Regions from separate parts of the Cellulomonas sp. EB106-03-03-XG116 genome, predicted to be linked through region 2. Evidence: predicted binding sites of a transcription regulator. Region 2 holds the regulator's gene; the other holds the start of a gene.
The links. Region 2 encodes HspR, which represses chaperone genes until heat shock. Its sites were predicted from a motif close to AAGTTGAGTCNNNNNGACTCAACTT; they were not measured.
Positions count from the first base shown of each region.

Region 1: clpB (ATP-dependent chaperone ClpB) is a predicted target of HspR. The motif match lies at 2,018-2,042, and genes of this name have one in related genera.

Region 1 covers NZ_JBYTEP010000046.1:19,110-33,658, reverse strand. The annotation lists partial or broken gene AC3WUG_RS15380 (glycosyltransferase family 2 protein) at 1-1,460, opposite strand, end outside; gene clpB (ATP-dependent chaperone ClpB) at 2,147-4,747, shown strand; gene AC3WUG_RS15370 (DedA family protein) at 4,948-5,625, shown strand; gene AC3WUG_RS15365 (FAD-dependent oxidoreductase) at 5,645-6,736, opposite strand; gene AC3WUG_RS15360 (aryl-beta-d-glycosidase) at 7,060-9,330, opposite strand; gene AC3WUG_RS15355 (TetR/AcrR family transcriptional regulator) at 9,470-10,144, shown strand; gene AC3WUG_RS15350 (DUF4190 domain-containing protein) at 10,160-10,828, opposite strand; gene AC3WUG_RS15345 (DUF4190 domain-containing protein) at 10,830-11,750, opposite strand; gene AC3WUG_RS15340 (exodeoxyribonuclease III) at 11,834-12,631, opposite strand; gene AC3WUG_RS15335 (SDR family NAD(P)-dependent oxidoreductase) at 12,723-13,499, shown strand; gene pyrE (orotate phosphoribosyltransferase) at 13,531-14,109, shown strand; gene AC3WUG_RS15325 (HAD-IIA family hydrolase) at 14,239-14,549, opposite strand, start outside.
Region 2 covers NZ_JBYTEP010000027.1:2,185-16,733, forward strand. The annotation lists gene AC3WUG_RS11415 (AAA family ATPase) at 1-1,155, shown strand, start outside; gene bla (class A beta-lactamase) at 1,143-2,168, opposite strand; gene AC3WUG_RS11425 (heat shock protein transcriptional repressor HspR) at 2,158-2,607, opposite strand; gene AC3WUG_RS11430 (DnaJ C-terminal domain-containing protein) at 2,677-3,687, opposite strand; gene AC3WUG_RS11435 (nucleotide exchange factor GrpE) at 3,815-4,444, opposite strand; gene dnaK (molecular chaperone DnaK) at 4,441-6,303, opposite strand; gene AC3WUG_RS11445 (GNAT family N-acetyltransferase) at 6,669-7,247, opposite strand; gene AC3WUG_RS11450 (cold-shock protein) at 7,306-7,608, opposite strand; partial or broken gene AC3WUG_RS11455 (cold-shock protein) at 7,597-7,803, opposite strand; partial or broken gene AC3WUG_RS11460 (cold-shock protein) at 7,861-8,055, opposite strand; partial or broken gene AC3WUG_RS11465 (cold-shock protein) at 8,062-8,265, opposite strand; gene AC3WUG_RS11470 (HNH endonuclease) at 8,367-8,750, shown strand; gene AC3WUG_RS11475 (hypothetical protein) at 8,791-9,825, shown strand; gene AC3WUG_RS11480 (SDR family NAD(P)-dependent oxidoreductase) at 9,938-11,476, shown strand; gene AC3WUG_RS11485 (AraC family transcriptional regulator) at 11,487-12,356, opposite strand; gene AC3WUG_RS11490 (PadR family transcriptional regulator) at 12,519-12,932, shown strand; gene AC3WUG_RS11495 (DUF1048 domain-containing protein) at 12,934-13,299, shown strand; gene AC3WUG_RS11500 (ABC transporter ATP-binding protein) at 13,296-14,087, shown strand; gene AC3WUG_RS11505 (ABC transporter permease) at 14,084-14,549, shown strand, end outside.

The DNA.
Region 1 (14,549 bases), on a different contig from region 2:
GACGCCGCGGCGCCGGCCTCCAGCGGGGCGCGCCCCGCGACCGCGTGCACGGGCTCGCCGTACGCGCCGCCCGGGTCGGTGGCGTGGTCGCGCTGCGTCGGGAAGCCGCCGCGGTCGACGACGTCCACCGGCGCGGTGTCGGCGATCAGGCCGAGCTCGGCCTCGAGCGTGCCGGGCTCCGGGTTCTCCTCCGCGCCGCCCTGGCCCGGGTCGCCGCCGGCGTAGGCCCCGGCGCGGGTGCCCCAGCCGGAGGCGTGCGCCATGCGCAGGAAGCCGAGCAGGCGGACCGGCATGAGGAAGAACGTCGAGACGATGATGAAGATCGGCAGCCGGAAGAAGTCGCTGGGGACCTCCTGCAGGTGCCGGATCTGCCGGATCGCCATCGACAGCACCGAGGACACGACCATCAGTCCGATGACCCAGAACCAGCCCGCCTGGGCGCCGTACGTCTCGAGCATCGCTTCGTAGAGGTTGACGCCCGTGCCGCTGACGGAGCGGTAGATCCAGCCGGCGATCGTCCCGACGAGCAGGAACGGCAGCAGGATGTCGGTGAGGAAGAAGATCGCCAGGATCGGCGCGTGCCCGAGCATCCAGGGCAGCATCCGCAGCGTGTTGTACTGCGAGCCGCGGGCCCAGCGGAGCTGCTGCTTGAACAGCTTCTTCACCTGCAGCGGGGCGTCGGTGTAGACGAGGCTCGTGTGCTGGTAGACGGTCCGGTAGCCCTGCTTGAGCGTCAGGTTCGTCAGGGTGCGGTCGTCGGAGACCTCGAGGAAGACGCCCATGAACCGCTGGGTCATGAAGTCGTCCATGACGTCGATGAGGATGTGCCGGCGGAACGCGATCGTGCGGCCCGGGAGGCAGCCGACCTGGCCGAGCACCGACTGGGCGGGCATCGAGTAGAGCGAGCGCGAGTTCTCCAGCCAGTCCGCCCAGCGGGTGATCCAGGAGCGGGTCGGCTCGAGGATCCGCTGGCGGGTGGTGACGCCGCCGACGTTCGTGTCCTTGAACGGCTTGATCAGCTCGGGCAGCGTGCCCGGCGTCCAGACCGTGTCCGAGTCGAGCAGCACGGTGATGTCGTACTTCGACATCTCGGTGCCGATCTTGACGGCGTTGCGCTTGCCCGGGATCGGGGTGTGCACCCAGCGGACCAGCGGCGCGAACTCCTCGCAGACCGCCTCGAGGTCCGGGTTGCGCTTGCCGTTGATGACGACGATGACCTCGTCGGGCCGCTGCTCGGTCACGCGCGTCAGCACGTCGCGGAACAGGTCGAGGGGCTCGTCGACCACCGGGACGATCACGCTGGTCGTCTCGTGGTGCTCCTCGGTCCACGGGCGGTACCGGCGGGACAGGCCCACCTTGAGCAGCCACAGGGCCCAGACGAGCCCGGAGAAGATCGTGAACAGGTACAGCTCGGCTTGCTCGTCGAGCATGTGCCGGATCTGCAGGATGAAGATGAACATCGCTCACCTCGGCGTCGGTCGGGAGGGGGCCGGCGGCGACGGTGACGCGGCGGAGAACGGGGTCGGGATGCGCTGTCCCGGTCGGGAGGCGGTGCGCCTCTGTGACTGGAGTGGGGGGCAGACGAGGACGTGGTGTCACCCGTTCGGACGGGCGGCGACGAGACGATCGGGTGGAGTCTGTGCGCCGGTTGAGCTCCCGGCCTCGAGTGGGCCCAGCGTGTTGGACGCGGTGGGCGTCGCGCAACTCGCACCCGGCAATTCGGGCATGGTTTGTGAGATGGATCACAGACTACCTGTCCGGATTGCCCGCAAATGCGCAGATCACAGTCGTGCAAGTCGGACATGTCCGGAACCGGGAAGCGCTTCAACGGCGTCGCAGGTCAGCACGCGTGTCGCGCGTTGCGGGGATGTGTCGTAAGGAAGTCGACGGCGTGAAGCCGGTCACAACGCGCGGTGACGCGCGTCAGAGTCAGGCCCTGCTATGACACGACGTCACCCGATCGGTCGAGCCCGCGCGTCGGCGCCCGACGCGGGGGGCCCGCCGGGGTCGACGCGCATACTTGAGCGGAATACGCTCAACTTGCTCGGCGTTGCACCGGTCGTCCCGCGCAGACCCCGCGGGGCACCACGCACGCACACCGCGCGCGGCCGACCGGCCGCCGCGACCCGGACGCACGGAGGGGACGTTGGACGCGAAGCTCACCACCAAGTCGCACGAGGCCATCGGCGACGCCATCCAGCAGGCCTCGGCCGCCGGCAACCCGCAGCTGGAGCCCGCCCACCTGCTGAACGCGCTGCTCGCCCAGGAGGGCGGCGTCGCGAACGGCCTGCTCGACGCCGTGGGCGCCGACCGCCAGGCGCTCGGCCGCGCGGTGCGCGCGATCCTCGTGAACCTGCCCGCCGCGAGCGGCTCGTCCGTCGCGCAGCCGACCGCCTCCCGGGCCACCGCGTCCGCGATCGAGGCCGCGTCGGCGGAGGCCCGCACCCTGGGTGACGACTACGTGTCCACCGAGCACCTGCTGCTCGGCCTCGCCGCCGGGCAGACCGGCGTCGCGGACGCGCTGCGCGCCCAGGGCGCGTCCCGCGACGCGCTCGCCGCCGCCCTGCCGTCGGTCCGCGGCTCCGCCCGGGTCACCAGCCCGAACCCCGAGGGCACCTACAAGGCCCTGGAGCAGTACGGCGTCGACCTGACGCAGCGCGCCCGCGACGGGAAGCTCGACCCGGTCATCGGCCGCGACGCCGAGATCCGCCGCGTCATCCAGGTGCTGTCCCGCCGGACCAAGAACAACCCGGTGCTGATCGGCGAGCCCGGCGTCGGCAAGACCGCCGTCGTCGAGGGGCTGGCCCAGCGCATCGTCGCCGGCGACGTGCCGGAGTCGCTGCGCGGCAAGCGCCTGGTCTCGCTCGACCTGGCGGCGATGGTCGCCGGCGCGAAGTACCGCGGCGAGTTCGAGGAGCGGCTGAAGGCGGTCCTGGAGGAGATCACGTCCTCCGAGGGCGAGGTCGTCACGTTCATCGACGAGCTGCACACGGTCGTCGGCGCGGGCGCGGGCGGCGAGGGCGCCATGGACGCGGGCAACATGCTCAAGCCCATGCTGGCCCGCGGCGAGCTGCGCCTCGTCGGCGCCACCACCCTCGACGAGTACCGCGAGCGGATCGAGAAGGACCCCGCCCTGGAGCGGCGGTTCCAGCAGGTGTTCGTCGGCGAGCCGTCCGTGGAGGACACCGTCGCGATCCTGCGCGGGCTCAAGGAGCGGTACGAGGCGCACCACAAGGTGACGATCGCGGACGCCGCGCTGGTCGCGGCCGCCACGCTCTCCGACCGGTACATCACCGGCCGGCAGCTCCCGGACAAGGCGATCGACCTGGTCGACGAGGCCGCGTCCCGGCTGCGGATGGAGCTCGACTCCTCCCCGGTCGAGATCGACGAGCTGCAGCGCGCCGTCACCCGGCTGGAGATGGAGGAGGTCGTGCTGTCCGAGGCGGACGACCCGGCCTCCCGCGAGCGGCTGGAGAAGCTGCGCGCCGACCTGGCCGACCGCCGCGAGGAGCTCGCCGGGCTCACCGCGCGCTGGGAGAAGGAGAAGGCCGGGCACAACCTGGTCGGCGACCTCAAGGCCCGGCTGGACGACCTGCGCTCGACCGCGGACCGCCTGCTGCGCGAGGGCGACCTCGCCGCCGCCGCGCGGCTCCAGTACGGCGAGATCCCGGCCGTCGAGAAGGAGATCGCGGAGGCGGAGGCGAGCGAGCGCGAGGCGGACGCCGCGGCTGCCGAGGCGCAGGCGCCGATGATCGCCGACAAGGTCGGCCCGGACGAGATCGCCGAGGTCGTCGCCATGTGGACCGGCATCCCCGCCGGGCGGCTGCTCGAGGGGGAGACCGCGAAGCTGCTCCGGATGGAGGAGGTCATCGGCGAGCGGCTGATCGGGCAGTCCGCCGCGGTCGCCGCGGTGTCGGACGCCGTCCGGCGGTCCCGCGCGGGCATCGCCGACCCCGACCGGCCGACCGGGTCGTTCCTGTTCCTCGGCCCGACCGGCGTCGGCAAGACCGAGCTGGCCAAGGCGCTCGCGGACTTCCTGTTCGACGACGAGCGCGCCATGGTCCGGATCGACATGTCGGAGTACGCCGAGCGGCACTCGGTCGCGCGCCTGATCGGTGCGCCCCCGGGGTACGTCGGCTACGAGGAGGGCGGCCAGCTCACCGAGGCCGTCCGGCGCCGCCCGTACTCCGTCCTGCTGCTGGACGAGGTCGAGAAGGCGCACCCCGAGGTGTTCGACATCCTGCTCCAGGTGCTCGACGACGGCCGGCTCACCGACGGGCAGGGGCGGACGGTCGACTTCCGGAACGTCATCCTCGTGCTGACGTCCAACCTCGGCTCGCAGCACCTCGTCGATCCGCTGCTCGACCCCGAGCAGCGCCGCGCCGGCGTGATGGACGCGGTGCGCGCGGCGTTCAAGCCGGAGTTCCTCAACCGGCTGGACGACATCGTGCTGTTCGACCCGCTGTCGCTGGAGGAGATCGGCCGGATCGTCGACCTGCAGGTCGCGTCGCTCGCGGCGCGGCTCCGGGACCGGCGGCTCGTGCTCGACGTCGACCCGGCGGCGCGCGAGTGGCTGGCGATCGAGGGCTTCGACCCGGCGTACGGCGCCCGGCCGCTCCGGCGCCTGGTGCAGCGGGAGATCGGCGACAAGCTGGCCAGGCTGCTGCTCGCGGGCGAGGTCCGGGACGGCGACACCGTGCGCGTCACGCGCGCGGACGACGGCGGCCTGGAGCTGACCCGGGCCTGACCACGGGCGGTGCGGCGCCGACCGCGGTGCGTCGCGCCGAGCGCGGGAGCAGGAGCTGCCGCGCCCGGCGCGGACGACCGCGCTCGGCGCCGCGTGTCCGCGATGTCCGGTGTGCGAGGTGTGCAGGACCTGTGCGCCTCGCACGCCCGACCGCCGTCCTCGCAGGCCGCGGGCGAGGTCGCGTGCGACGATCGACCGCGATGAACGCGACCCTCGCCCTGGCCGCCGGCGTCCCCGCCGCCTCCGACGCCGCGCCCGAGCTCACGGGCCTGGCCGGCTGGGTGGTGGGGGTCATCGAGACCCTCGGCCCGGCCGGCGTGGGCCTGGTCGTCGCGCTGGAGAACCTGTTCCCGCCGATCCCGTCCGAGGTCGTGCTGCCCGTCGCCGGGTACGTCGCGAGCCAGGGGCAGATGAACCTCGCGTGGGCGATCGTCTCCGCCACGCTCGGCGCGATCGCCGGGGCCTGGCTGCTCTACGGGCTGGGCGCCTGGTTCGGCCGGGCGCGGCTGCGCCGCTGGCTGGAGAAGATCCCGCTGATGGAGGTCGAGGACCTGGACCGCGCCGAGGTGTGGTTCGAGCGGCACGGCGGCGCGGCGGTGCTGATCGGCCGGTGCGTCCCGATCGTCCGCTCGCTCGTGTCGATCCCGGCCGGGTTGGAGCGGATGCCGCAGGTCCGGTTCCTGCTCTACACCGCGATCGGCAGCGCCGTGTGGAACAGCCTGCTGATCGTCGGCGGGTACGTGCTCGGCTCCCAGTGGCAGGACATCGGGCACTACTCGGACTACATCAACTACGCCGTGTACGCGGCGATCGTGGTCGTCGTCGTGCGGTTCGTCTGGACCCGCCTGCGCCGCCGGCGGCTCGCCGCCCGCGGCTGACCGCGGGGGCCGGCCGCGGTCAGGCGAACAGCGCCCCGACCCGCGACGCGTACAGGTCCTCGCCCTTCAGGCGGCTCGTCGCCACGGCGCCCACCACCCGGCGCACGCCGTCCTCGCCGACGAGCTGCGACGCACCGCCGGAGCGGCCCAGCGGCAGCAGGATCCGCTCCGGGGCCGGGTGGTACGTCGCGGCCGGCTCCCGGCCCTCGACCAGCGCCGTGATGTTCGCCGCCACCACCTCGGCGTGCGCCCGCGCCGCCGACGCGCGCTTGGACTCCGGCACGTCCGTGATGTCCCCGACCGCGAACACCGTCGGGTGCCCGGTGAGCGCCAGCGTGTCGTCCACCCGGACCTCGCCCAGCCCGTTGCGCGCGCCGATCAGGTCGCCCGCCAGGTAGTCGCTCGCCGGCTGGTTGCCGTAGCAGCGGAACCACATCTGCGCCTCGACGCGGACGCCCGCCTCGGTCTCCACGACGAACGGCTCGTGCACCCCGACGTCCGACGGCGGCAGGTAGCCCAGGCGGGAGCCCAGCACCAGCTCCACCCGGTCGGCGAGCTGGGCGCGCACCACCTCGCGCAGCTCCGGCAGGTAGTCGTCGGTGGTGAGCACGTCGTCCGCCTGGTCGACCACGGTGATCCACAGGTGCGGGTAGGCGTCCAGCAGCTCGCCGACCAGCTCCAGGCCCACCGCGCCGGCACCGACCACGAGGACGCGCTCCGCGCGCGCGAGGCCCTCGCGCATCCGGGCGAGCCGCGCCTGCGCGACCGCCGTCTCCGACTCGATGAACTTGGCCGGGAACGGGTAGGCGGTGCCCGTCGCGAGCACCAGGTAGTCCGCGTCGAGCGTGCTGCCGTCCGCGAGCCGCACCTGCGAGGAGGTGGCCCGCTCGACCCGCTGCCGCAGCACCAGGCCCCGGTCCAGCAGCCGCTCGTAGCCGAAGAACACGCGGTCCTCCCACGCCGGGTCGACCGCCGCGCGCAGCGCCGCCGCGGCGTGCACGAACGCGTCCTTCGGGTCCACCAGGACCACGTCCGCGACGCCGTCCAGCAGCGAGGCGACCTGCGTCCCGCCGTACCCGCCGCCGACCACGACGACCCGCGGTGCTGCCATGTCCGAACCCCTCTCGCCCCGACGCGACCGCCGGACGCGGCCCGTGCCCTCGAGCCTGCCACCGCCCGGGGCGCGCGGGCTGGGACGCAGGACCCGCCCGCGCCGTGACGTGCGCGACGTCCGCCGGGCCCGTCCTGGCTCGACCCGGCCCGTCCCCGTCCCCACCGCTTTCTCGCGCAGCCCCCTGATCGTTCCGGCGGCGGCGCGAGAAAGGGGAGGGGACCAGGGCGGTCCGCGTCCCCACCTCCGCCGCAGACGCCGCAGGCCCGCCGCGCGGGTGCGCGACGGGCCTGCGGGGGTGCGGCGTGCGGCGCCGCCGGGCGTCAGGCCGCCGCCCGCGCCACCAGCGCGTCCAGGCCGTCCAGGTCGAAGCCGCCCATGCCGAAGCTCGCGACGACGCGCATCGGCATGTCGCCCATCATCGCCAGCATCGTCGGGTCGAGCGCAGCGGTGGCCTCGCCGAACGCGGCGCCGAGCAGCTCGGCGCCCCGCGGGTGGGTCAGCCACTCGTTGACCGTCGAGTCCGCCGACAGCGTCCCGTGCAGGGACTCGCCGGTGACGGTCACCTCGGCCGTGCCGCGGATGTCGCGGGACGACGCGCCGACCTCGATCACCGTGCGCCCGCCGCCGACGGCCCAGCGCCGGAGCGCGGGGTGCCAGTACGACAGGTCGCGGGCGTCGAGCGCGAAGGTCAGCGTGCGGGACTCGCCCGGCTCCAGCGTCACCTTGGCGAACGCCTTGAGCTCGCGGGTCGGGCGCAGCACGGCGGCCTCGGGGTCGCCGACGTAGACCTGGACGGTCTCCGCGCCGGCGCGGTCGCCGGTGTTGGTCACCGTCACCGACACGTCCACCGCGGACGAGGCGCCCTCGCCGGACACGGTCGCCGCGACGTCGGAGTAGCCGAACGTCGTGTACGACAGGCCGTGGCCGAACGGGTACGCGACGTCGAGCAGGCGGGTGTCGTACCAGCGGTACCCGATCAGCACGCCCTCGCCGTACCGGACGTGGCCGCCTGCGCCGGGGAAGTTGCCGAACGCCGGGGTGTCCTCGACGCGGTGCGGGATCGTCTCGGCGAGCTTGCCCGACGGGTTCCGCACGCCGAGCAGCAGGTCCGCGACGGCCGAGCCGCCGGCCTGGCCGCCGAGCCAGGTCTCCAGGACCGCGGCGGCGGCGTCCTGCCACTCGACGGCGACCGCCGAGCCGTTGGCCAGCACGACGACCACGCGGTCGTTCACCTCGGCGACCGCGCGCAGCACGGCGAGCTGGTTCGCGGGCAGGTCGAGGTGGGTGCGGTCGTAGCCCTCGGACTCGTCGGGGGCGGGCAGGCCGAGGAACAGCAGCACGGTGCCGGCGGCGCGGGCGGCCTCGACGGCCTCCGCGAGCAGCGCGGCGTCGTCGGCGTCCTGCGAGCCCTCCACGCCGGCGACGGAGAAGCCCGCCGCGAACGGCAGCTCGGACCCGGTCGCGGACCGCAGCGCGGTGAGCGCGTCGTCCAGGCGGGTCGGGTTCACCTGCGAGGATCCGGCGCCCTGGTACCGCGGGGTACGGGCGAACTCGCCGATCACGACCGCGCGCGCGGCGTCGTCCGCCGACAGCGGCAGGACCGGGGCCCCGTCGACCGGCGCGTTCTTCAGCAGCACCGAGCCGTCCGCCGCGGCCTCGCGGGCCAGCGCGTGGTGCGCCTCGACGTCGATCGAGCCGGGCTCGGCCAGCGCGGGCTGCGCGCGGGCGATCAGCGTCAGCACCCGGCGCACGGCGGTGTCGAGGACGGCCTCGTCCAGTCGCCCGTCCTTGACCGCGTCGACGACCAGCGCGTCCGTCCGCCCGCCGGTGGCCGGCATCTCCAGGTCGAGCCCGGCGGCGACGGCGGCGACCCGGTCGACCACGGCGCCCCAGTCCGAGACGACCAGGCCCTCGAAGCCCCACTCGTCGCGCAGCACCTCGGTCAGCAGCCACGGGTCCTGCGAGGCGTAGGTGCCGTTGATCTTGTTGTACGAGCACATGACCGTCCACGGCTGCGCCTGCTTCACCACGCGCTCGAAGGCCGGGAAGTAGATCTCGCGGAGGGTGCGCTCGTCGACGTCGGAGGAGACCCGCATGCGGTCGGTCTCCTGGTTGTTCGCCGCGAAGTGCTTGAGCGACGTGCCGACGCCCTCGGACTGGATGCCGGACACGAGCGCCGCGCCGAGGTCGCCGGCCAGGGCCGGGTCCTCGGAGAAGTACTCGAAGTTCCGGCCGCACAGCGGCGAGCGCTTCATGTTCACGCCGGGGCCGAGCAGCACGGCGACCTCGTTGCCCCGGGTCTCGCGGCCCAGGGCGCGGCCGACGCGGTCGAGCAGGTCGACGTCCCAGGTCGAGGCCAGCGCGGCGGCGGGCGGGAAGCAGGTGGCGGGCACGGAGTTGCCGATGCCCAGGTGGTCGGCGCTCTCGGCCTGCTTGCGGAGGCCGTGCGGGCCGTCCGTCACCATCACCTTCGGGACACCGAGGCGGTCGACGCCGTCGGTGTGCCAGAAGTCGGAGCCGGACGTCAGGGCGGCCTTCTCCTGCAGGGTGAGCTCGGCCAGGACGCGCTCGACGTCGAATGCGGCGGTCATGCGGGGGCACCTCCTCGTGCGTGGGTCTGTTGCCCTCACTGTAGCCGATGCCTACCGCGCGGTCGGGTTCGCGGACGGGCGCCGCCGACCTCCTGTGAGAACCTGTCCACCACGCGCCGCCCGGCGCGGCAGGAGCACGGTGACGGGGGCAGGGACGATGTCCGTCGAGACGCAGCAACGGGGCTACGCGAAGGGGCGCGCGAAGCGCCGGGAGATCATCGACCAGGCGACGGCCATGTTCGGCGAGGTCGGCTACCGCGGGGCCTCGCTCCGCGAGATCGCGGCGCGGTGCGGGATCTCGCACCCGGGCCTGCTGCACCACTTCCCGACCAAGGAGTCCCTGCTGCTCGCGGTGCTGGAGCACCGGGACGACGTCGACATCGAGTGGCTGGAGACCGACAGCCCGGACGGGGTCACGACGCTGCGGCACCTCGTCGAGCTCGTGGCGCTGAACGCCACCCGGCGGGGGATCGTCGAGCTGTACGCGGTGCTGTCCGCCGAGGCGACCTCGGCCGACCACCCGGCGCACGCGTACTTCCAGGACCGGTACCGGCGCGCGCTCGACACCGCGACCACGGCGTTCGCGCGGGCCGCCGAGCAGGGCGCGCTCCGCGCCGGCGTCGACCCCGACTCGGCCGGCCGCCAGCTCATCGCCCTGATGGACGGTCTGCAGGTGCAGTGGCTGATGGACGACGGCGTGACCGACATGGCCGGCGTCGTGCGGCGGCAGGTGCAGGACCAGCTCACCGTGCCGCTGGACGCGGCCCCGGACGCCGCGCCGGCCGACGCGGCGGAGCTCGACGCCGACGCCTGAGCCGCGCGCCGGTCCCTAGGCGGGCGCGGCCGTGCCGTCCAGCAGCGACCCCGTGACCGGGGCCGGCGGCACCGCCACGCACAGCCCGGCCCGGTCGCCGCGCGCCCAGGACGCCTCGGTCGGCGCCCACGCGAGCATCCGCGTCCCCTGCTCCCGCTCGGCGGCGGTGAGGTCGCACGACGCCGCGACCCGCGCCGACGCCTCGGCGGGCCCGGGCCACGCGGCGCCGGGCTCGAACGCGTAGGACGACACCGCCTGCGCCGCGTGCGGGTCCGCGCACGGCACGACGCGCACCCGGTCGACCGGGCCGTCGTCCGGGACCTCCGCCAGGCAGCTGCCCGGCACGAGCTGCACCGCGTGGGCGTCGACCGGCTCTGCGACGTCCGGCGGGAGCGGGCGCTGGGCCAGGGCCGAGCCGACGAGCACCGCGACCAGGGGGACCCAGGCCAGCGTCGTGAGCACACCGAGGACGACGCCCGCCACGGCGAGGCCGCGCCCGCGCCGGGGCTCGGGGGCCGCGCGGCGGGTGCGGCGGAGCCCGACGAGTCCCAGCACCAGCGCCACCGGCCCGGTGCCGAGCACCCCGGCGACCAGCGCCGCGACCGCCACCCCGTCGGTGCGCGGGCGGGGCGGGGCCCAGCCGGGCGCGTAGAACGGCTCGGGGTACCCGTACGGACCGGTCACGTCACACCTCCGCCGCGGCGCCGGCCGCGAACGTCCCGGCGAGCACCGAGCCCGTGCCCGTCGGCTCGGTCGACAGCACGCAGTAGGCCCACCGGTCGCCGACCGCCCACTGGTCGGGGTGCACGAAGTAGACGTCCGCCCAGGACTCCGCCGGCAGGGCGGTCGGGCCGACCAGGCGCTCCGCGACCGCGGCGCACCGGTCGAGCAGGGCGGTGTACGCGGCGTCCGGCTCGGTCACGTCGGCACGCACCGGCTCCGCCATCGTCAGCCGCTCCAGGACCTCGGTCGCGTGCCCCGACGCGCAGTCGACCACCCCGGCGTCCGACATGTCGTAGGTCTCGGGGGTGGTGGCGAGGCAGTCGCCGGGGACCAGGTCGTCGGCCAGCTCGAACCACGGGAGCGCGGTCTGCTGCCCCGGCGCGCCCGCGGCGTCGCCCGGCGCAGGCCAGGACCCCGCGGACGACGCCGGGGACGCGGTCGAGGCGACGGCCAGCGCGACGACGACGCCCAGCCCGACGACCAGCGCGGTGGTCAGCACCCCGCCGATCCAGGTGGCCGCGATCGCGAGCCCGCGGCCCTGGGCGCCGGAGCGGCGGACCCGGCGCTGCGCCGCGATCCCGAGCCCCAGCCCGACCGGCGCGGTGAGCAGGCTCGTGGCGAACGCGGCGAGGGCGAGCACGAAGGCCGCCACGGCCACGCCGTCCGTGTCCGGGGAGGGCGGGGGAGCACCCCAGGCGGCGGGCGGCACGGGCGGGGCGGCCGGCGGCGCCGTCGGCCAGGTGCCGGGCGGGGCGGCGGGCGGCGCGACCGGCGCACCGGGCCCGGCCGCACCGGGCCCGGTGTACGGCGGCAGCGGCGCGTGCCCGGGGGCGGACGGTGCCGCGCCCGCCCAGGCCGGCGGACCCGGCTCGGGGGTCGACATGCGCCGAACCTAGCGGGCGGGTCCGGCGCGGGTGCCCTCGCGCCGCCGGGTTCCCCCGGACGGGCGCGGTCGCCCGCCGGTGCTCAGGCGGCGTCGGCGATGTCCAGCACCACCGGCACGTGGTCCGACGGCGCCTTGCCCTTGCGCTCCACCCGCTCGATCGACACGCCGGTGACCCGCGGCGCGAGCGCGGGCGAGGCCCAGGTGAAGTCGATCCGCATGCCCTCGTTCCGCGGGAACCGCAGCTGCTGGTAGTCCCAGTAGGTGTAGGTGTGCTCGGCGGGCACGTGCACCCGGGACACCTCGGTGTAGCCGCCGGCGCCGAACGCCTGGAACGCGTCGCGCTCCGCCGGGGTCACGTGGGTGCGGCCGGCGAACACGCCGATGTCCCACACGTCCGTGTCGAGCGGGGCCACGTTCCAGTCCCCGACCAGGGCGACCGGCAGCGCCGGGTCCTCCTCGATCCAGCGGCGCGACTCCTCCTGCAGCGCCTCGAGCCAGCGCAGCTTGTAGTCGAAGTGCGGGTCCCCGACCTCGCGGCCGTTCGGGACGTACAGGCTCCACACCCGGACGCCGCCGCAGCTCGCGCCCAGCGCGCGGGCCTCGGTCACCGGGTCCTCGCCCCACCCGGGCTGGCCGGCGAACGCGTGCTCGACGTCGTGGATCCCGACCCGGGAGGCGATCGCGACCCCGTTCCACTGGCTGAAGCCGCTCGTGACGACCTCGTAGCCGGCGGCCTCGAAGGCCTCGCGCGGGAACTGCTCGTCCTTGCACTTGGTCTCCTGCATCGCCAGCACGTCCGTGCCGGTCCGCTCGAGGAAGGCGATCACGCGGTCGACGCGGGTGCGGACGGAGTTCACGTTCCAGGTGGCGAGGCGCATGACCGGCACGCTACCGGCCGGCCCCGACACCCGCGGAACCGTCGCCCGGCGGACCCGGGCGACGCGTGTTCCGCGACCGTAGGGTGGCGGCATGGGAACCGCACTGATCACGGGCGCCAGCTCCGGCCTGGGGCTCGAGTTCGCCTGGCAGCTCGCCACCGCCCGGCACGACGTCGTCCTCGTCGCCCGTGACGGCGACCGGCTCGAGCGCCTCGCCGCCCAGCTCCGCGCCGCGGCCGGCGTGCACGCCGAGGTGCTGCGGGCGGACCTGACCGACCGCGACGACCTGGAGCGGGTCGCCGAGCGGCTGCGCGCCGCCGAGCGCCCCGTCGGGCTGCTGGTGAACAACGCGGGCATCGGCCTCGGCCAGCGGTTCGTCGGCAGCGACCTGGCGCAGCAGGAGGCGGCGCTCGACCTCATGGTCCGCGCGGTGCTCGTGCTGTCGCACGCGGCCGCCGGCGCCATGGTCGGGCGCGGGCGGGGCGCGATCCTCAACGTCGGCTCGGTCGCGGCGCTGATGACGTCCGGCACGTACTCCGCGCACAAGGCGTGGGTGCGGACCTTCACCGAGGGCCTGGCGGCGGAGCTGGCCGGCACCGGCGTGACCGCCACCGTGGTGTCGCCGGGTCTCACGCACACCGAGTTCCACGAGCGCGCCGGGCTGCGCGCCGAGCAGGCGTACCCCGAGCTGGCCTGGCTGTCCGCCGACCGCGTCGTGGCGACGGCGCTCGCGGACGTCCGGCGCGGGGCGGTCCTGTCCACCCCGAGCCTGCGGTACCGGGTCGCGTCCGGCGCCCTGCGGGTCCTGCCGCGGTCCGCGCTCCGCGCGCTGTCCTCCCGCCGCCCGGACCGCGCCCCCGGGGACTGAGCCGCGCCGCGGCCTCGCTACGCTGGCGGCCGTGACGACCTCCTCCCTCTCCCCGACGCCCCGCGAGCAGCTCCGCGACCTCATCGTCGAGCTGGCCGTCGTGCGCGGCCGGGTCACGCTGTCCTCCGGCCGCGAGGCCGACTACTACGTCGACCTGCGGCGCGTGACCCTGCACCACCGCGCCGCCCCGCTGATCGGGCACGTGCTGCTCGACCGGCTGGAGGAGGTCGGCCTGGGCACGGCGGACGTCGAGGCCGTGGGTGGCCTGACGCTCGGCGCCGACCCGGTCGCCACCGCGCTGCTGCACGCCGCGGCCTCGCGGGGGCAGGACCTCGACGCGTTCGTGGTCCGCAAGGAGGCCAAGGCGCACGGCATGCAGCGCCGCATCGAGGGCCCGGACATCGCCGGCCGCCCGGTCGTCGTGCTCGAGGACACCTCGACCACGGGCGCCTCGCCGATCGCCGCCGTCGAAGCCGCGCGCGAGGCGGGCGCCGACGTCCGCGGCGTGGCCGTCATCGTCGACCGGGCCACGGGGGCGCGGGAGAAGATCGAGGCCCTGGGCGTGCCGTACCACTTCCTCTTCGACCTGGCGGACCTCGGCCTGGCCTGATCGCGCCGCCCGGCGCGTGCCGCCTACGCCTTCCCGCCCGCCCCACGGCCGCCGGGGGTGGCCGGGCCGGAAGGCGTAGGCGGCGTGCGCACCGGACGGCCGCGTGGCGCCGTCCGTGCGCGTCCGGGCTCAGGCCTCCGGGGCCGCCGTGGCGCCCGGGTACGACTCCGCCCACTCCGGGACCCGGTCGACCAGGTCCGCCACCGAGTCCAGCACCTGCGTCGGCCGGAACGGGTAGCGCACCAGGTCCTCGGTGCGGGTCGACCCGGTCAGCACCAGGAACGTCCGCAGCCCCGCCTCGATCCCGGCGACGACGTCGGTGTCCATCCGGTCGCCGATCATCGCGGTCGTCTCGGAGTGCGCGTCGATCCGGTTGAGCGCGGACCGGATCATCATCGGGTTCGGCTTGCCGACGAAGTACGGCTGCCGGCCGGTCGCCG
Region 2 (14,549 bases):
CTCGTCGGGGTCGGCGGCGGCGAGCAGCGCCGGCACTCGTCGTTCTCCGAGATCGTCGAGCACTCCGGCGCGTGGGCGCAGTTCCCCGTCGGCGCCGTCGACTACGTCCGCGTGCCCGTCGGACCCGACGCCGACCGCCGGGTCGTCGCGTTCGGCGTGCACCTGTTCCGGTTCGGGGGCGCCCCGGTCGCCCTGCTGCAGCGGGCGGCCGCGCCCCAGCAGGGGCAGGAGGCGAAGCTCGAGGCGATGTCGCCCGACGAGGACGCGGCGGCGGCCGCGCTGGCCGCGGTCCGGGAGGCGATGCTGAGCCACTCGGTGCTGCGCGGCCAGGTGGTGAGCTTCACGCCCAGCCCGTACGGCCAGTCGGCGGGCGGGGTCACGTTCCTGCCGCGGGTGCGGGTCCCGGCCGAGGACGTCGTGCTGCCCGAGGGCACCCTGGAGCGGGTCGAGCGGCAGGTGCTCGGGGTCGCCCGGCACCGCGACCGCCTGCGGGCCGCCGGCCAGCACCTCAAGCGCGGCGTCCTGCTCTACGGGCCGCCCGGGACGGGCAAGACCCACACGGTCAGGCACCTCCTCGGGGCTGACGCGGGGACCACGGCCATCGTGCTGGCGGGCCAGTCGCTGGGCCTGGTGCGGCTCGCGACCGAGACCGCGCACGCGCTGCAGCCGGCCGTCGTCGTGCTGGAGGACGTCGACCTCATCTCCGAGGACCGGTCGCTGCACGCCGGTCCGCAGCCGCTGCTGTTCGAGGTGCTCGACGCGATGGACGGCCTCGGCGGGGACGCCGACGTCGCGTTCCTGCTCACCACCAACCGCGCCGACCTGCTGGAGCGGGCGCTGGCGCAGCGTCCGGGCCGGGTGGACCTCGCGGTGGAGATCCCGCTGCCCGACGACGAGGCCCGGCTGCGGCTGTTCCGCCTCTACGCCGACGGGCTGCCGCTCACGCCCGGGGCGCTGGGCGACGCGGCCGGGGCCACGGCCGGCGTGACCGCGTCGTTCGTCAAGGAGGTGATCCGGCGGGCCGTGCTGCTCGCCGCCGAGGAGGACCGCACCGTGGACGACGCCGCCCTCGGCGCGGCGGTCGCCGAGCTCACGGACGACACGCAGCGCGTCACCCGGTCCCTGCTGGGGGCGGGTGCGGGTCAGCCGGAGTAGGCGGCGAGCACCGTCCGGGCCGCCGCCGCCAGCACCGCGTCGTCCGGCTCGGCGGCCTCGTCCGGGTGGTCGGTCAGCACCGCCAGCACGAGCGGGGCGCGCCCGGGCGGCCAGAGGACCGCGACGTCGTTGCGGGAGCCGTACCGGCCGGCGGTGCCGGTCTTGTCGCCGACCACCCAGCCGTCCGGCGTCCCCGCGCGGATCGCGTCGAGGCCCGTCGTGCTGGCGGTGAGCCAGCCGACGTACGCCTCGCGCACCGCGGGGTCGAGGGCGTCGCCGACGGCGTAGGTCGCCAGCCCGTCGGCTAGGGCGCGCGGGGTGGAGGTCCGGGCCGGGTCGCCGGGCGTGAACCGGTTCAGCTCCGGCTCGGCCGCGTCGACCCGGGTCGTGGTGTCGCCGCGCGCCGCGAGCGCCGCCTGCAGGGCGGCGGGCCCGCCCAGGTGCCGGAGCAGCACGTTGAGCGCGCCGTTGTCGCTGTCGGTGACCGCCGCCGCGCCGAGCGCGCCGATCGTGAGGTCCGTGCCCGCCGCGCCGGCGGTGACCGGGGCGTGGCCCACGTCCGCGACGTCCTCGGCGGTCACGGTCAGCGGCCGGTCGAGCACCGACGCCGGCTGCCCCGCCAGCACCTCGCCGGCGGCCAGCGCCTTGAGCGTCGACGCGTAGCCGAACCGCTCGTCGGCCCGGTACGCCACCGTGTCGCCGGTGCCGGTGTCGTGGGCGTACACGCCGACCCGGCGGCCGGTCGACCGCTCGAGCGCCGCGAGGTCGGCCTCGACGGCGGCGGTGAGGTCGGCGGGCGCGGCGGCGGTGGGAGCCCCGGTCGGTGTCGGTGCGGGGACCTCGGCCGCCCGTCCGTCGCGCCCGCCGGGCGGGTCGGGCGCGCACGCCGCGGCGGTCAGCGTGAGGGCCATCGCGAGCGCCGCACGGGCCAGCGCCGCCGCGGGCAGCCCGGCACCAGCCCGGCGCTCGGCGCGCACCCAGCGCCCACCGCGCACCCGGCGCTCAGCGCGCACCCGGCCGCCAGAGCACGATCGCCCCGCGCGCGCCCACGGCCCGCGGATCCTCCGAGGGCGCCCCGCCGTCCGCGGCCCCGCGCCGGCGCTGGCCGCGGCCCATCGCCACGACGTCGCCGGACGGGTGCGCCGTGAACACGCGCCGCCCGGGCTCCGCGAACGCGCGCAGGTACTCCACCTGGCGGCGCAGCCGCTCGACCTCGGACTCGAGCTCGAGGATCCGCTTGATGCCGGCGAGGTTCACGCCCTCCTCCTGGGAGAGGCGCTGCACCTCGCGCAGCGTCGCGATGTCGCGCAGCGAGTACCGGCGGCCGCGCCCGCGGGTGCGGCCGGGCTGCACCAGCCCGAGCCGGTCGTACTGCCGCAGGGTCTGCGGGTGCATGCCCGCGAGCTCGGCGGCGACCGAGATCACGTACACCTGCGCGTCCTCCGAGACCATCCCCGCCACCTCCTCCGGTCGGTCGGTCGGTCGGCGCGCGCGGGGCGGTGCCCCGAGCGCGCCGGCCCGTCAGTCCTTGGCCCGCGCCAGCAGGTCGGCGCGCGGGTCCTCGCCGGACGTCGCGATGCCGAACGCCTGCACGGCCTCCTTCGCGGCGGCGCTGAGCCGCTGCGGGACGACGACCTGCACCGTGACCAGGAGGTCCCCGGTGCCGCTCGCCGTGGTGACGCCGCGGCCCTTGACCCGGAGCGTCCGGCCCGACGGGGTACCCGCCGGGATCTTCAGGCGCACCTGCCCGCCGTCGAGGGTCGGCACGGGCACCTCGGCGCCCAGCGCGGCCTCGTCGAAGGCGACCGGCAGGGTCACCCGTAGGTTGTTGCCGTCCAGCGCGAACACCGGGTGCGGCGTCACGCGCACGGTGACCTCGAGGTCGCCCGCGGGCGCGCCGTTCTCCCCGGGGCGGCCCTTGCCGCGCAGCCGGATCTTCTGGCCGTCCCGGACGCCGGCGGGGATGCGGGCCTTGACGGTCCGCCCCTCGACGCCGAGCGCGACGGTCGAGCCCTCGACCGCCTGCCGGAACGGCAGCGTGGTCACGGCCGCCAGGTCGGCGCCGCGCCGGGCGGTGCGGCCCTGGCCGAAGCCGCCGCCCCCGCCGAACAGGCCGCCCAGCAGGTCCTCGAACCCGCCGTTGCCGCCCGCGGTACCGCCGCCCGCGCCCTGCGGGAACCGCACGCGGGTGCCGCCGGCGCCGCCGCCGAACACCCCGCCGAACAGGTCCTCGAAGCCGCCGTTCGCGCCGCCGGCACCACCCGGGCCGCCCGCGCCCGCGCGGAACCGCGCGCCGCCGGCCATCGCCCGGAGCTGGTCGTACTGCTGCCGCTGCTCGGGGTCGGAGAGCACCGCGTAGGCCTCGCCGACCTCCTTGAACTTCGCCTCGGCCGCCGCGTCCCCCGGGTTGTGGTCGGGGTGCATGGTGCGGGCGAGCTTGCGGTACGCCTTCTTGATCGTGGCCGCGTCCGCGTCCTTGGCGACGCCGAGCACGGCGTAGAAGTCCTTCTCCAGCCAGTCCTGACCGCTCACGACGCCTCCTTCCGCTCTCTCGTCCGGTTCCCCGGGGCCCGCGTCCGGCCCCGGACCGGGGTGGACCCCACGGCCGGGGCCGCGCCGTGACGACGCGGCCCCTGCCGGTGGGTCCTGATGATGCCCGTCACGCCTCCGGGTCGACGACCGCCACCCGGGCGGCGCGGATCACGCGCTCGCCCATGCGGTAGCCGGGCTGCAGCACCTGCTGCACCGTCGGCTCCGTGACGTCGGCCGAGTGCCCGTGCATGAGCGCCTCGTGCACCTGCGGGTCGAACGGCTCGCCGGCGGCGCCGTAGCGCTCGATGCCGAACCGCCCCAGGGTGCCCTCGAGCTTCTCCGCGATCGACGCGAACGGGCCGACCAGGTCGCCGTGCTGGCGGGCCAGCTCGATGTCGTCGAGGACGCTGATGAGCGCCTCGGCGACGGACGCGACGCCCTGGTCCCGGGCGGTGACCGCCTCGGACTTGGACCGCTTCACGTACGCGGAGTACTGCTGCTCGAGGTTGAAGTAGTCGGCGTTCCGCCTCTGCAGCTCGTCGAGCCGCTCGGCGGCGAGCTTCTGCGCCTCGACCAGGCCCTCCAGCACCACGGCCTCCTCGGCGGCGGTCGCCGCCGCCTCGGCCTCGGCCAGGACCTGCTCCTCGGCGGTCGGCTCGCGCAGCTGCCCCGTCTCCGGGTCGATGCGCCGCTTGTCGGTCACGCGCGGGGCCTCCTCCTCGGGATCGCGCCCCTGCGGGTTCGGCTGGTCGGTCACTTCTTGTCGCCCTCGTCGTCGACGATCTCGGCGTCCACCACGTCGTCGTCCTGCGCGGACGACGCGTCCGCGGCGGGCTGCTCGCCGGCCGGGGCGCCCTCGGGCTGCTGGTTCGCCGAGTACAGCGCCTCGCCGATCTTCTGCGACGCGGTGACCAGCGCGGTCTGCTTCGCGGTGACCTCGGCCAGGTCCTCGCCCTCGAGCGCCTTCTTCAGGTCGTCGACGGCAGAGCGGACCTCGGACTTCACGTCGTCGGACAGCTTGTCGTCGTTGTCGGTGAGCAGCTTCTCCGTGGAGTAGACCAGCTGCTCGGCGGAGTTGCGGGTCTCCGCCTCCTCGCGACGCTTCTTGTCCTCGGCGGCGTGCGCCTCGGCCTCCTTGACCATGCGGTCGATCTCGTCCTTCGGCAGGCCGGAGCCGCCGGAGATCGTCATCGACTGCTCCTTGCCCGTGCCGCGGTCCTTGGCGGACACGTGCACGATGCCGTTCGCGTCGATGTCGAAGGTGACCTCGATCTGCGGGACGCCGCGCGGGGCCGGCGCGATGCCGGTCAGCTCGAACGTGCCCAGCGGCTTGTTGTCCCGCGCGAACTCGCGCTCGCCCTGGAACACCTGGATCAGCACCGACGGCTGGTTGTCCTCGGCCGTCGAGAAGATCTCGCTGCGCTTGGTCGGGATGGCCGTGTTGCGCTCGATGAGCTTGGTCATCACGCCGCCCTTGGTCTCGATGCCCAGGGACAGCGGGGTCACGTCGATCAGCAGGACGTCCTTGCGGTCGCCCTTGATGACACCGGCCTGGAGCGCGGCACCCACGGCCACGACCTCGTCCGGGTTGACGCCCTTGTTCGGCTCCTTGCCGCCGGTCAGCTCGCGCACGACGTCGGCCACGGCCGGCATGCGGGTCGAGCCGCCGACGAGCACCACGTGGTCGATGTCGGCCAGCTTGATGCCCGCGTCGCGGATGACCGCGTTGAACGGCGCCTTGGTCCGCTCGAGCAGGTCGGCCGTCATCTGCTGGAACTGCGCCCGGGTGAGCTTCTCGTCCAGGTGGATCGGGCCGTTCTCGGACATCGAGAGGTACTGCAGGCTGATGTTGGTGCTGGTCGCGGACGACAGCTCCTTCTTGGCCTGCTCCGCCGCCTCGCGCAGCCGCTGCAGGGCGATCTTGTCCTTCGAGAGGTCGACGCCGGTGGAGTTCTTCACCTGGCCGACCAGCCACTCGACGATCCGGTTGTCCCAGTCGTCGCCGCCGAGGCGGTTGTCGCCGGAGGTCGCGCGGACCTCGATGGTCGAGAAGTCGTCGTCCTTGCCCACCTCGAGCAGGGAGACGTCGAACGTGCCGCCGCCGAGGTCGAAGACGAGGATGAGCTCGTCCTCCTTGCCGCGCTCCAGCCCGTAGGCGAGGGCGGCCGCGGTCGGCTCGTTCACGATGCGCAGGACGTTGAGGCCGGCCACCTGGCCGGCGTCCTTGGTCGCCTGGCGCTCGGCGTCGTTGAAGTACGCCGGGACGGTGATGACCGCGTCGGTGACGGGCTCGCCCAGGTACTCCTCGGCGTCGCGCTTCAGCTTGCCGAGCACGCGGGCCGAGATCTCCTGCGCGGTGTACTTCTTGTCGTCGATCTCGACGGACCAGTCCGTGCCCATGTGGCGCTTGACGGACGAGATCGTGCGGTCGACGTTGGTGACGGCCTGGCGCTTGGCCACCTCGCCGACGAGCACCTCGCCGGTCTTGGAGAACGCGACGACCGACGGGGTCGTCCGCGAGCCCTCCGCGTTGGCGATGACGGTGGGCTCCCCGCCCTCGAGGACGGCGACCACGGAGTTCGTGGTGCCCAGGTCGATGCCGACTGCTCGTGCCATGTCTGTGCTCCTTCGTTCGTGCTGCGTGGTCGGGCGCTGCGGCCGTCCCGAGCCGGGGCGGTGGCGCCTTGAGCCTGCTGCGCTCAAGTCTGCGCCGCGGTCGGTCGCGGTGCAACTCCGCGGCTGCGAACTTGAGTCTGCTTGGCTCAACTCCTCGCCCGCGCGGAATGTTCCCGGCCCTTACCCCTCCCCTGCCCCGCCCCTGCCCGCCCCACACCCGCCCCACACCCGCCCCTCCCCCTGCCCCGCGCCCCACCTCGGGCACGCCGGCGCCGAGATTGCAGAAGATGCGGGGTTCGACGTGCGCGAACCCCGCATCTTCTGCGATCTCGGCGAGGCTTGATCCCCGAGCCCCAGGGGTGACGTCAGGCGCCGGCGGCAGCACGCTGCTGCCACTGCTCCCGGGTGATCTCGTACCGGTAGCCGCCGAGGTCTGCACCCTCGACCGCGAGCATGTCGTCGGGCGTCGGCAGCGGCTGCGTCACGGCCATGCCGACCTTTTCCATGACGCGCTGGGACGCGTGGTTCAGCGCCATCGTGGCGCCCCACACGACGCGGACGCCGAGGTCGGTGAACGCGCGCTCGACCAGCGCGGCGGACACCTCCGTCGCGTAGCCGCGGCCCCACGCGGCGCGACGGAGCCGGTAGCCGAGCTCGACCTCGTCCAGCGGCCCGTCGCGCTCCGGGCGCAGGCAGAACCACCCGAGGAACGCGCCGTCGGCCGTGTCGTGGGCGGCGAACAGCCCGAACCGCCCGGCCCACCGGTCGTAGCCGGCGAGGACGCTCGGCAGGTCGCGCTCGCGGACCAGCTCAGGCGCGGTCGGCTCGCCGCCGGACAGGTAGCGCATCACCGCGGGGTCGCTGTCGAGCTCGATCAGCAGGTCCGCCTCGTCCGGACCGAAGGGCCGCAGCGTCACGCGCTCGGTGCGCAGGTACGTGTCCACGGCGGCCAGCATGCCGGAACGGCCGGCCGGGGCGGCGGTGCCCCGGCCGGGCACGACGTCAGATCAGCTCGACGCGGTCCGCCTGCGGGCCGCGGTCGCTCTGCCGCACCTGGTACCGGACGCGGTCGCCCTCGTAGAGCGCCTCCTCGCGCTGGAGGACCGACACGTGGACGAACAGATCCGGCCCGCCGTCGTCGGGTGCGATGAACCCGAAGCCGCGCTCCGCGTCGTAGCGCGCGACGACGCCCTGGCCGCCGCGCTGCGGGGTGCGGGACGAGCGGTCCTGGCCGCCGTGCGACGGGCGGTCGCCGCGGGACGGCGCGCCGCGCCCGCCGCGCCCGGAGCCGCCGACCAGGCGCACGCCCTGGGCCTGCAGGCCCTTCTCGCCCTCCGAGGCGCGGTAGCTCACCCGGTCGCCCTCGGCCAGCTCGGTCAGCCCGCCGGTGAGCGTGCGGGCGTGGACGAAGACGTCCTGGTCGCCGGAGTCGGGGGTGATGAAGCCGAAGCCCTTGCCGGCGTCGTACCAGGTCACGGTGCCGTCGGCGCCGTCGTTCAGCGCGGCGCCCCGGGGCGCGCCCGCGCCGGCGCCGGCCGCGAGCGGCAGCACGTGGTCGGCCTGCGGGCCCTTCTCGCCGTCGACGACCAGGAACGCGACCGGCTGGCCGTCGGTGAGCACGCCGCCACCGACGACCGCCGAGCTGTGCACGAAGATCTCCTGGCCGTCCTCGCGGGTGAGGAAGCCGTAGCCCTTGGCCGGCTCGTACCAGTTGACGGTGCCGAGCACGCCGAGCGCGGCGTCCGCCGGCACGTCGCCCGTGACGCGGACCTGGCGCGCCTGCGGGCCGCGGTCGCCCTCGCCGACCTCGAACTCGACGGACTGCCCCTCGCGCAGCGACGTCGGACCCTCCTGGCCGACGATCTCGGACGCGTGGACGAACAGGTCCTCGGCGTCGTCGCCGAGCGCGATGAAGCCGAACCCTCGCTCGGTGTCGAACCAGCGGACGGTTCCCTGCGGCACGGTGGTACTCCTCGTGGTGATGGCGGTTGCTGCCCCCAGTGTCCCCCCGACGCCCGCGCGGGACGAACTGCCCCGGGGTGGCGGGGCGGTAGCGTCGCGGCGTGGTCCGCCGTCGCAAGGTCTCGTCCGGGGCGTCGCCGTCGACCCGCGCGCGCTACGCGAAGCGCCGCCGGCGCCGGGTCGCGCTCGCCGACAACGACCTGACCGCGACCGACTGGGCGGACCTCGTCGCCGCGTGGGGCGGCGCGTGCGCGTACTGCGGGGCCCCCGGCCCGGCGCTGCAGCGCGACTGCGTCCTGCCGATCTCCCGAGGGGGCCGCTACACGCTCGAGAACGTCGTGCCGGCGTGCGCGTCCTGCAACGCGAGCAAGCACAACGACGAGGTCACCGGCTGGTTGCGGCGCAAGAAGCTCGACGAGCGGGCGTTCCTGGTCCGGCACGCGACCGTCCTGCGCACCCTCGCGGGGTCGTCCGACCCGGCCTGAGCGGTCGCCGCCCGGGCGACCCGCGGATACGTTGACGCGGGTGGACCCGATCCGCGTCGGCCTGGTGGCCGATCCCGCGTCACCCACCGAGATCGCCCAGCAGATGGGCGACCTCGACCCGCCGCGCGGACCGGACCGCGCGAGCTGGGACGTCGACGTGGTGAGCGAGCCGTTCACCGTGGGCTCCGAGGAGGTCGGCACCGCGATCGACCGGCTGGCCGAGCACGCGAGCCGGCACGGCTGGGACCTCGTGGTCGGCCTCACCGAGCTGCCGCTGCGCGACGACGACGGCCGGTACCTGCTGACCAAGGTGGACCCGGGCGGCCGGGCGGCGGTCCTGTCGCTGCCCGCCCTCGGCGGCCTCCGGATGCACGCGCGCGCCCGGCACGCGGTCCGGGAGCTCGTCGGCGGCATGGCGGACGCCACCTCGTCCGACGACGAGCGGGTGCCCCTGCCGCGCGTCCGGGGCCGCGGGCGGCTCCTCGTGGGCATGGTGCTCGCCAACCGGCCGTGGCTGCTCGTGCCCGGCCTGAAGTCCGCGCTCGTCGCGGCGCTCGCGACCGGTGCCGTCGCCACGATCAACTCCACGGTGTGGCTCCTCGCCGGGTCCCTGTCGACGTGGCGCCTCGCGGTGGCGACGGTCGCCTCCGTGGCGCTCGTCGTCGGGTGGCTCGTGGTCGACGGGCAGCTGTGGGACCGGCCGGAGGACTCCTCCCCGGAGGCCCGCGAGCGGTCCCGCCTCTACAACACCTCGACGCTGGTGACCCTCGTCATCGGGGTGGTCGTGTGCTACCTCATGCTCTACGTGGTCAACCTGGCCTGGGCGCTGTTCGTCCTCGACCCCGCCGTGATGGGCGGCTACCTCGGCACCACGCTGGGGTACGGAGACCTGTTCCTGCTGTCCTGGTTCGTGGCCTCCGCGGCCACCGTCGGCGGCGGCCTCGGGTCGGGGCTCGAGTCGGACGACGCGATCCGCGCGGCCACGTACTCGAAGCGCGAGGAGGAGCGCCGGGCGCGGCTCGCGGGCGACAGGCGCGGGCGGCGGGGTCGGCGGAGTCGCGAGCGCCAGGGCTGATCCGACGGCGGTGTGACCAGACGCACCGTGGGCTCGCGGCGGTCCGCGCCGTAGGATCCTCCGGGCCCCGCGCGACCGCGGCGCCTTCTCCCCACCCCAGGACGGACGGCGCATGAGCGCGCAGACGACCACGCCCGCGCAGCACCCGGACGGGCCCGCCGACGAGGACCTCGACCTCGTCGCGGCGGCCGACGTGCCCGGCGTCGACCCCGCCGAGTTCGCCACCTTCCTGCGCGTCGCCGACCAGGTCGCCGCCCTGCCGCAGACGCACCCGCAGCACGCCGCCGCCCGCCGCGCCGCGTCCGCGATGTTCAAGGCCGCGAAGAAGCACCGCCGCGGGGAGAAGCGCCGGCTGGTCGCCGAGGCCGACGCCGCGGTCGTCGCCGCCACCGCGACCGGCAGCCCCGGCCGCATCGACGACGAGACCGCCGGCATCCAGATCACCTCGTCGGCGACCGGCGCCATCGCGGGGACGCTCATCCGCCCGCGCGCCTGCTACGTCTGCAAGCAGGACTACACGGTCGTCGACGCCTTCTACCACCAGCTCTGCCCCGACTGCGCGGCGCTGCACCACGCCAAGCGCGACGCCCGCACCGACCTCACGGGCCGCCGCGCGCTGCTCACCGGCGGCCGCGCGAAGATCGGCATGTACATCGCGCTGCGACTGCTCCGCGACGGCGCCGACCTGACGATCACCACCCGGTTCCCCAAGGACGCGGTCCGCCGGTTCAGCGCGATGGACGACTCGGCCGACTGGATCGACCGGCTGCACGTCGTCGGCATCGACCTGCGCGACCCGGCGCAGGTCGTGTCGCTGGCGGACCACGTCGCCGCCCAGGGCCCGCTGGACATCCTGATCAACAACGCCGCGCAGACGGTGCGGCGGTCGCCGGGCGCGTACGCGCGGATCGCGGACGCCGAGGACGCCCCGCTGGACGCGGACGCCGCGCGGATGATCACCACCTTCGGCCGCACCAGCGACGCGCACCCGCGCGCGCTCGCCGGGTCGGTGAGCGACCTGACCAGCCCCGCGCTGGCGATCGAGCGGGCCGGGCGCGCCGCCGCGGAGGAGCTCACCGCGCTGTCGCTGACCGCCGAGGCGGCCAGCCTGGAGCGGCTGGTCGCGGGGACGTCGATCGACGCCGGCGGCCTCATCCCCGACGTCGCCGAGACCAACTCGTGGGTCGCGACGGTCGACGGCGTGGACCCGATGGAGCTGCTCGAGGTGCAGCTCTGCAACCAGACGGCCCCGTTCATCCTGGTCAGCCGGCTGCGCGCCGCCATGGCCGCGTCGTCGGCGCGGCGGACCTACATCGTGAACGTGTCGGCGATGGAGGGCGTGTTCGCCCGCGGGTACAAGGGCCCCGGCCACCCGCACACGAACATGAGCAAGGCCGCGCTCAACATGCTCACCCGGACGAGCGCCGGCGAGATGTTCGCCGACGGCATCCTCATGACCGCGGTCGACACCGGGTGGATCACCGACGAGCGCCCGCACCCGACCAAGGTGCGGCTCGCCGAGGAGGGGTTCCACGCGCCGCTCGACCTGGTCGACGGGGCCGCCCGGGTGTACGACCCGATCGTCCGCGGCGAGGCCGGCGAGGACCTGTACGGCTGCTTCCTCAAGGACTACGCGCGCTCGCAGTGGTGACCTGTGCCCGTCAGGCCGGCTCGACCGGGAGCCAGAGCTCGACGGTCGCGGTGCTGAGGTCGTCGGCGCGCTCGAGGACCGCCACGACCTCCGGGCCCGGGCGCAGGCGCCAGGGGTTGGACGGGAACCACTCGGTCGCGGTCGCGGCCCACAGGCGCTGCAGCGTCTCCGGGTAGGGCCCGGCAGCGCGGAAGACCGCCCACGACCCCGCCGGCACCGGGAGGACGTCGAGGTCGTCCGGCACCTCGACCGCGTCCGAGACGGCGACGCCGTGCAGGTAGGTCAGCTCCGTGCCCTCGCGGCGGTCGGGGTCGAGGTCGGCGCTCACGGCGAGCAGCCCGGCCGGCTCGGCGTCGCCCAGCACCTTCAGCCGTGCGTGCTCCTCGGCGGGGAGCGAGGCGACGTGCCGCTGGATCGCGGGGTTGACCCCCTCGTGCACGAGGGGGACGCGGGCGGCGTGGCCTGCGAGGCGGAAGTCGGGGCGGGAGACGAGTCGGACGTCCATGGGTGCTGCTCCTTCGACGGTCAGGCGGAACCTGAGGCGGGGTTGGGTCCGGAGGGGGCCGCCATCGCGCCGGGCCTGCCCCGGGCTCACGCCGTGCACCGCGCGGAACGCCCGGCCGAACGCCTCGGCCGAGCCGTAGCCGTGCCGCACGGCGATGCCGAGCAGGTCGCCGCGGCCGTCGACGACCTCCGCCGCAGCGACGGTCATCCGGCGGCGGCGCACGTAGTCCGACAGCGGCATCCCGGCCAGCGACGAGAACAGGCGCCGCAGGTGGTACTCGGTCGTGCCGAGCGTCCCTGCGAGGTCGGCGACGTCGAGGTCGTCGGTGAGACGGTCCTCCACCACGTCGACGAGCCGGTTGAGCGAGGCGATCACGGTGCTCCCTTCCGCGGCCCAGCCTGCCGACCGCGCGCACGACGCCGCCCGACCATCCTGGCCCGATCCGATCAGGACTCGTGGGTATTCAGTGTTGCCAAGTACCGGTACCTAGCGTTACGTTGTACCGGTAGTCAGCGACACCGAGTACAGGAGCCCACGATGGCCAACCAGATGACCGAGATGCTCAAGGGCACGCTCGAGGGCATCGTCCTCGCGATCCTCGAGGCGCGGCCCGCGTACGGCTACGAGATCACCGCGCAGCTCCGCGACGAGGGGTTCGCGGACCTGGCCGAGGGCACCGTGTACGCGCTCCTGGTCCGGATCGAGCAGCGCGGTTTCGTCGACGTCGAGAAGGTCCCGTCCGAGAAGGGCCCGCCGCGCAAGGTCTACTCGCTCAACGCCGCGGGCCGGGACCAGCTCGACGAGTTCTGGGCCACCTGGGCCTTCCTCACCGGGCGGATCGAGCACCTCCGCGCCGCGCACGCCGACCGCACCGGTTCCACCAACACCGACTCCGGCACCACCCACCGCACCACCGACCGCACCACCGACCGCACCGAAGGGGACGACTGACATGGTCGCGAAGTGGATCGAGGCCCTCACCGGCTCGCTCGAGCAGAAGAAGCAGTACCGGCAGGACATGGCCCGCATCAAGGCGCTGCCGGAGCCCTACCGCACCGCCGCGAAGGCCACGCACCGGTACCTCATGTACTCCGGCGGCGTCACGGACGGCGACACCATGATCACGATGTTCACCGATCTCGCGGACCTGTGGGAGCGCGCGGCCACCGACGGGACCCCCGTCCGCGACGTCGTGGGCGACGACCCGGTCGAGTTCGCGGAGACGTTCGCCCAGGCGTACGTCGGCGAGCGGTGGATCGACAAGGAGCGCGCCCGCCTGACGAAGGCGATCGACGAGGCCGAAGGGGACGTCCGGTGACCGCCGGGTCAGCGGCGCCCGCCGTCGCCGTCCGCGGCGTCGAGAAGTCGTTCGGCGACCTGCGCGTGCTCCGCGGCGTCGACCTCGAGGTGGCACCCGGGACGATCGTCGCCCTGCTCGGCTCCAACGGGGCGGGCAAGACGACCCTCGTCCGGATCCTGTCGACCCTGCTGAAGCCCGACGCGGGCACGGCGACGGTCCACGGCTTCGACGTCGTGGGCCAGGCCGCCGAGGTCCGCCAGTCCATCAGCCTCACCGGCCAGTTCGCGGCCGTCGACGGGATGCTCACCGGGCGGGAGAACCTCCGGCTGGTCGCCCGGCTCCGGCACCTGCCCGACCCGGGCGCGGTGGCGGACCGGCTGCTCGACCGGTTCGCGCTCACCGAGGCGGGCGGGCGCCGGGCGTCGACCTACTCGGGCGGCATGCGGCGCCGGCTGGACATCGCGATGAGCCTGATCGGCGACCCGCCGGTGATCTTCCTCGACGAGCCGACGACCGGGCTCGACCCGCAGGCCCGCACCGAGGTGTGGCGGACCGTCGAGGAGCTCGCCGGCGGCGGCACCACCGTCCTGCTCACCACGCAGTACCTGGACGAGGCGGAGCGCCTCGCCGACCGGATCGCGATCCTGCACGAGGGGACGATCATCCAGGACGGCACGCTCGCCGAGCTCAAGCGGCTGCTCCCGCCCGCCCGGGTGGAGTACGTCGAGAAGCAGCCCACGCTCGAGGACGTCTTCCTCGCCCTCGTCGGTGCCGGCAGCACGCCGACCGGGAAGGACCCGCGATGAGCGCCACCGCCACCACCCACGTCGTCGGCGACACCGTCGCCCTCACCGACCGGTCGCTGCGGCACATCCTGCGCAGCCCCGACACGATCATCACGACCGCGGTCACCCCGGTCGCCCTCATGCTGCTGTTCGTCTACGTGTTCGGCGGGGCGATCCACGGCGGGTCCACCGCGTCGTACGTCGACTACCTGCTGCCCGGCATCCTGCTCATCACGGTCGCGTCCGGCGTCGCGTACACCGCCTACCGGCTGTTCCTCGACCTGCAGGGCGGCATCGTGGAGCGGTTCCAGTCCATGCCGATCGCCCGGCCGAGCGTCCTGTGGGCGCACGTGCTGACGTCGATGGCGGCCAACCTGACGTCGGTCGTCCTGGTCGTCGGGATCGCGCTGCTCATGGGGTTCCGCACCGGGACGACCGTCCTCGCGTGGCTCGCCGTGGCCGGCATCCTGGTCCTGTTCACGC